DNA from 2 places in the Rhizobium sp. WW22 genome. Region 1 is predicted to be linked to the other one. Evidence: riboswitches for the same ligand, from Rfam matches in the RefSeq annotation. Region 1 holds a riboswitch; the other holds the start of a gene.
The links. Region 1 has a riboswitch for FMN ahead of ACK83U_RS09335 (6,7-dimethyl-8-ribityllumazine synthase). Riboswitches for the same ligand answer to the same signal wherever they lie in the genome.
Positions count from the first base shown of each region.

Region 2: linked by a shared signal. The riboswitch ahead of ribB (3,4-dihydroxy-2-butanone-4-phosphate synthase) and the one ahead of ACK83U_RS09335 (6,7-dimethyl-8-ribityllumazine synthase) in region 1 are both predicted to bind FMN.

Region 1 is NZ_CP178198.1:1,884,584-1,887,985, forward strand. Features, by position in the region: gene ACK83U_RS09330 (ABC transporter ATP-binding protein) at 1-863, shown strand, start outside; FMN riboswitch at 970-1,115, shown strand; gene ACK83U_RS09335 (6,7-dimethyl-8-ribityllumazine synthase) at 1,205-1,681, shown strand; gene ACK83U_RS09340 (VOC family protein) at 1,741-2,091, shown strand; gene phnF (phosphonate metabolism transcriptional regulator PhnF) at 2,131-2,859, opposite strand; gene ACK83U_RS09350 (class I SAM-dependent methyltransferase) at 2,861-3,402, opposite strand, start outside.
Region 2 is NZ_CP178199.1:155,095-158,496, reverse strand. Features, by position in the region: gene ACK83U_RS19660 (galactarate dehydratase) at 1-1,004, shown strand, start outside; partial or broken gene ACK83U_RS19655 (MFS transporter) at 1,089-1,432, opposite strand; gene ribB (3,4-dihydroxy-2-butanone-4-phosphate synthase) at 1,538-2,170, opposite strand; FMN riboswitch at 2,280-2,421, opposite strand; gene ACK83U_RS19645 (glucose 1-dehydrogenase) at 2,523-3,305, opposite strand; gene tpiA (triose-phosphate isomerase) at 3,365-3,402, opposite strand, start outside.

The DNA.
Region 1 (3,402 bases):
AGCGGGCGCTGAAACCGAACCAGCGCAATATCGGCATGGTCTTCCAGGCCTACGCATTGTTTCCGAACATGACGGTGCATGACAACGTCGCCTTCGGCCTCAAGGTCGCCGGCATGGCGAAGCCCGACATCGACAAGCGCGTCAAGGAGATGCTGGCTCTCATCAAGCTCGATCATCTCGCAGGCCGCTATCCATACCAGATGTCCGGCGGCCAACAGCAGCGCGTGGCGCTCGCCCGCGCCATCGCCGTCAAGCCGCAGGTGCTCCTGCTCGACGAGCCGCTCTCGGCTCTCGACGCCAAGATCCGTATCTCGCTGCGCGAGGAAATCCGCGCCATCCAACAGCAGCTCGGCATCACCACCGTCTTCGTGACGCACGATCAGGAAGAGGCGCTGTCCATCTCCGACCGTATCGTGGTCATGAATGCAGGCCGCGCCGATCAGATCGGCACGCCGTTCGAAATCTACAACAAGCCGGCAACCCGTTTCGTCGCCTCCTTCGTCGGCACGCTGAATCTGATCGAAGGCAAGGTCGTCGATCCCGACAGTAACCGCATCATGATCGGCGATCAGGGCGTGACCCTGAAGCAGTCGGTGACCGCCTATAAGCCAGGCGATACCGTATCGCTTGCCCTGCGTCCGGAAGCCGGTTCGCTGGCGGAATCGGCCAAGGGCGATACAGCCCTCACAGGCGAAGTCTCCTCGGCACATTTCCTGGGCTCGGTCATCCGCACCCGCATGAATGTCGCCGGCAACACGATTTCCTTCGACATGTTCAACAGCCCGGGCATGATGCCTCCGAGTGTTGGTGAGAAGGTGACGTTACGTTTTGCCTCCTCCGACCTCCTCGTCATTCAGGACTGAGAAAGAGCCCTCCATCGCCGGGTCATTTTGGAAAATTATTCGCAGACGCCGGGCCAAAACCCCGGCGTTTTTCTTTGATTTCCATAAGGCAAAGCATCTATAGTCCACGCGTTCTCAGGGCGGGGTGCAATTCCCCACCGGCGGTATGGGGAGTTTCCTCGAGCCCGCGAGCGCCTTCCGGATTTCGGAAGGGTCAGCAGATCCGGTGAGATGCCGGAGCCGACGGTATAGTCCGGATGGAAGAGAGCAAGCAGGATCGTACCTCCTCCGCGCGAGGGGTGCTGCGATGTTGCGTGTTCGCCCAAGGGATATTTGACAACAACCCTTGAAAGGCACAATTCATGACCATTTCGATTTCTACTCAACCGAGCCGCATTGCGATCATTCGGGCCCGTTGGCACGCCGATATCGTCGATCGCTCGGTCGATTCCTTCGTTGCTGAATGGCAGACGGTCGAAGGCGCACCGCCGATCGATATCTTCGACGTACCAGGGGCGCTGGAAATTCCGCTGCACGCTCAGACGCTTGCCCGCAACGGCCGTTATTCCGCGATCATCGCCACCGCTTTCGTTGTCGACGGCGGCATCTATCGCCATGAATTCGTCGCCAATACGGTTCTCGATGCCATGATGCGCGTCCAGCTCGATACCGGTGTGCCAATCCTGTCGGCGGTCCTGACGCCGCATCACTTCCAGGAATCGGAAGCGCATATCCAGTTCTTCAAGGAACATTTCATCATCAAGGGCCGTGAAGTCGCCAGCGCCTGCCGCCACATCCTTTCGGAGCGCGCCAAACTGCTCCCCGCAGTCACGGTCTGATCCAACATAGATGGAGGCGCGGCGAAGGCCCGCCTCCATGTCCACCAGGGAGGAAGTCAGTGACCGTCCTACGCATCATCCCGAACCTGCCGGCAGCTGATCCAGACACGGCTCGTCTTTTCTATCATGACCTGCTCGGCCTCGACATCGTCATGGATCACGGCTGGATCCTGACCTTCGCCTCCGAAGCGGCAACTGTGCCGCAGATCAGCGTCGCCAGCGAAGGCGGTTCGGGAACGCTCGTCCCCGACCTTTCCATCGAAGTCGACGATGTCGACACGCTCTATCAGCGTGCCACCTCCATGGGCTTCGGCATATTGTACGACCTCACGGACGAGCCGTGGGGTGTCCGCCGCTTCTATGTCCGCGACCCTTTTGGCAAAGTCGTCAACATCCTTTCCCACCGCTAATTCAAGCTCGCGGAGAGCCTCAAGGGTTCCCCGGCACTCTCACCGCAGATCGAGATTGAATGTGGTGCGCTCGGCCGGCCAGACCGATTCCGAATAGGTGATCGGCACTCCGTCGGTATCCGCATCCACCTTGCGCGTCACCAGCAGCGGCGCGGATTTCGGCTGGCGCAGGATCCGCGCTTCGTCGGCCGTCGGCATACGCGCCTCGATCTCCGTCGACAAGCGCTCGTAGTCGATGACGCCATAGCTGGCGAGCGCCGCCGAGATTGTCGGATGCCGCAATCTAGCATGATCGAAATCGGGAAAACGTTCGGCCGGATAGTAGGAATCCCCCAATTCCACCGGAATGCCGTCGGCCGTCATAACGCCGCGACGATGGATGACCGGCGCGCCGATTGCGATCTTCAGATAGGCCGCGACGCGTTCGGTCGCGGGCACGATCTCGTGAATGAGCAGCTCGCCGCCCGGTTCGAAACCTTGCTCGATCAGATTTTTGTGGAAGCGGGTGCGCTTCGACAGCGTATAGTCGAGCACGCCCCTATGAACGAAGGTTCCGCGCCCCTGTTCGGCGCGGACCAATCCACGCTGCTCCAAGTGCCCCAGCGCCTGGCGCACGGTAAAACGGCTGACGCCGAAACGCTGCATCAGCTCCGGCTCGGCCGGCAATTTCGTCCCCGGGGCAAAAGTCCCGGCGGCAATATCAGCCGCCAGGATCTCGCCGATCTGATGCCAGAGCGCGCTGCCGCCCTTTCGGTCGATCGTCTCCATATCAGATACGCTTCTCCAACCGGAACAGCAGCTTGTATTCGGCAGGATAGCTCAACGCATCGAGAATGCTCGGATAATATTTCCGATCCTTGGTGGCACGCACAAAACCATCATAGCCGAAGCGCCTGACGGAAACATCGAAGCCTGCCGCCGTGAAGGCTTCGATATAGTCCTGTGGCGCGCGATCCTGCATGGGTGCATTGCTATTGTTGCCGATAAGCTCAAGCCATTTTGGCCAGAGCGGCATTTCGTTGTGGCAACCGGTCACCGCGTAGTAGACGCCCCCATTGCGCATGGCCCGGAACATCCCTTCGGCATGCTCTTTCAGCTGCGGCAGCAGATAGATCACCTCATAGCTGAAGGCCACGTCGAAGCTGTCGGCAAAGGGCGCCAGGTCGGTCGTGACATGAAACTGGAGCGGCATGTTGCCCGCGGCTTCGACGGCAGCAGCCACAGACTCCGAAGCAATATCGATACCGATACCGCGTCGGAACGGCCGCATGGCATAAAGCAGCCGCAAAAAGCCGCCGCGGTTGCAGCCGA
Region 2 (3,402 bases), on a different replicon from region 1:
GCATCGACTATCTCATCAACCTCTTGATCCAGCAGAGCCGCTTCCCGCCGGGCGCGCTTGGCCTTTCGGCGATCTCCGCGCTCGACCATTGCCTTTGGGATCTCTCGGCAAAGGCTCTCAATGTCCCGGTCTACAAGCTGCTCGGCGGTGCGGTGCGCGATCGCATCAAGGTCTATGCCGGCGTTTACACCGCGCCGGACGCGCCGGCGGCCCGCGACGAGCTCGATCGACTGAACGCCGAATGGGGTTTTACCGCCTTCAAGCTCAGCCCTTGGCGCATCGACATGCACGCCCATCGCTGGGGCAATGTCGTGAAGGCATCGGCTGACTATTTTCGCTCGCTGCGCGAGACCGTGCGCGACGATTATGAGATCGCCTTCGACGCCCATGCCAAGATCTTCGAGCCGATCGCCGCCCGCCAGCTTGGCAATGCGCTGGCGCCCTATGACCCGCTCTTCTACGAGGAGCCGCTGCGTCCGGAAAACATCGAGATGTGGGGCGAACTGAAACAGGGCCTCAATTGTGTGCTCGCGACCGGCGAGTCCCTCTATAACCGCAACGAGTTCCTGCGTCTGCTGCAGGTCAAGGGCGCCGACCTCATCCAGCCGGATATCTGCGTGGTCGGCGGCATCAGCGAGATGCGGCGCATCGCGACGATCGCCGAAGCGCATTTCGTCGGCGTCGCTCCACACAACCCGATGGGGCCGCTCGCGACCGCCGTCAATGTGCACTTCTCCGCCGCCGCGCAGAACTTCAAGATCCTCGAATACCGGCTGCCGAAAGGCCAAGCCTATGTCTATGGCGGCAACGAGGTCGAGCAGCGGCAAGGGGAGACCCGCTATGTCGTCGATCCCTATCTGCCGAAGGACGGCTATCTCGAGCTGAGGCCGGACCGGCCCGGCTGGGGCGTCGACATGGATGAGAAGGCCATGGAAGAGGAAGGCTATATTCATTGGCAGCGGCGCGTGCCGAAGCGTCCGGATGGTTCGTATGCCTTTGCGTGAGCTTGACATCAGCGTCACCTGAAAAATCGGGGCGGCCATTGGGGCGCCCCTCTTTGGTCGATGCCTTTAAAAGTATGAGCGCAATCATTTCACGCGTGCTGCGCCTGAATTGCCGAGATCTTCCGGACGCGGTATGCGCGGCACTATGCGCCCGATCACAAGAACCAGCAGCACCGCGATCACAAGGCAGGCAGCCAGGAAGAACATCGATGCGATCGTGCTGCCCGTCGCATCCTTGATCCAGGGCACGACATTCTAGACGATGAAGCCGCCGAGATTGCCGACCGAATTGATAGCAGCAAGACCCGCGGCAGCCCCTTTCCCTGCAGGAAGCGCGACGGCAAGCTCCAGAACACCGGCTGGCCCGCGAAAATGCCGGCTGCCGCGATGGAGGGGAAGATGCACGGATGCGTTGCTATCCGTGCACTGTGTCGAGCGATCACATTATTAGCACTGCGCTTAAGCGCATAAGAGGCAGAGCGCACCGGATTGCAGTAGCGCTGCGTTGCCACCGCCGGCGACTGTTTGAGACTTTACGCTGCCCTGATCTTCGTCTCTGCATCGCGATCACGGTAAGCGATCAGATCCTCAATGGTGATAAGATGGAGGCCATGCCGCTCGGCGAACACTTCAAGGTCGGGAAGGCGCGCCATGGTACCATCGTCTTTAGCGACCTCGCAGATGACTCCGGACGCGGAAAGGCCAGCAAGCCGGGCAAGATCGACAGCAGCCTCAGTGTGCCCCGGCCTTCCGAGTACACCTTCGGGATGAGCGCGCAACGGGAAGATATGGCCGGGTCGGGCGAAGTCCTCAGGACGCGCACCCTTCGTCACCAAGGCGCGGACGGTCGCAGCGCGGTCAGCCGCCGAGATGCCCGTTGTCGTCTCAGGGATATAGTCGACCGAAACGGTGAAAGCGGTCTTCAGCATCTCGGTGTTGTTAGGCACCATCAAGGGAATGTCGAGTTCGTCCAGCCGCTCGCCTTCCATCGGCACGCAGATCAGACCGCGCGCATGGTTCATCATGAACGCGATGGCCTCCGGCGTGATCAATTCCGATGCGACGAGCAGATCCCCTTCATTTTCTCTGTCGCGGTCATCGACCACAACCACGATTTCACCACGGCCGATCGCGGCGATCGCATCTTCAATTCGGGAAATTGCCATTTCAATGCCTTTCAAGGGTTAACCGCTTTAGCGGCCGCATGACCAATGACGGCCACAAATATCCCTTGGGCGAACAGGCGTAGGAACGTCGCAACCCGCGACGCCCGCTGCATGCTCTCTTCCATCCGGACTATACCGTCGGCCCCGGCCTCTCACCGGATCTGCTGACCTTCCGTTCGCGGAAGCGCTCGCGGGCTCCGGGTTTCCCCGATACCGCCGGTGGGGAATTGCACCCCGCCCTGAGAACAAATCTAACATAAGGGACCGGACCTCATCTTTGCAAGAGGGCCACGCCACCTTCCAACTTCCGAACCTTGCGATGCGATCGAACACACCGTTCTGGAATAGTGAATTACGACATGATCAGTCCGCCGTCGACGTTAATGGTCTGGCCGGTAATATAGGCAGCATCGTCGCTCGCAAGGAAGGTCACGAGGCCGGCCACGTCTTCGCCGGAGCCTGCGCGCTTCATCGGAATGCCTTCGACCCATTCTTTCATCAGTTCGCCGGGGCCGTAGTTGCCGAGCAGCTTGCCCCAAGCCTGGTCGTTATAGGCCCACATGTCGGTTTCGATGATGCCTGGGCAGAAAGCGTTGACAGTGATTTTCTGCGTGGCAACTTCCTTGGCGAGGCTCTGGGTGATGCCGACGACGCCCATTTTTGATGCGGCATAGTGCGGCGTATAGATGAAGCCGGCGCGAGCCTGCCCGGACGCTGTATTGATGATGCGGCCACCGCGACCATGCTTGCGCATCCGGGCGATCGCTTCCTGGGCGCAGAGAAATACGCCCTTCGTGTTGACGGCCATTACCTTGTCCCACTCCCCTTCGGTCATGTCCTCGATCTTGGCGATGGTGATGACACCGGCGTTCTGGATGGAAACGTCTACTGTGCCAAAGGCCTGTTCCGCTGCGTCATAGAGCGCGATGACGCTTGACTTGTCGGTAACGTCGCCGACGAAGGGGATCGCCTTGCCGCCGTCTGCCTTGATCTGCTCGGCAACTGCATGAACGCTGTCTTCGTTGGCAGAGACAACGAGGTTCGCGCCCTCGCAGGCAAAGCGTTTGGCAATCGCGGCACCGATGCCACGGCTTGCGCCGGTTATGACCACCGTCTTGTTTTCGAAGCGTTGCATTCTCTTTTCCTTCCAGGATGCGGCTGTACGCGCTCCTCAACCGGAGTGCCCGCTCAAATTCACGTGGCTGCCAGAACAATCTCGGCGAAGTCCGACG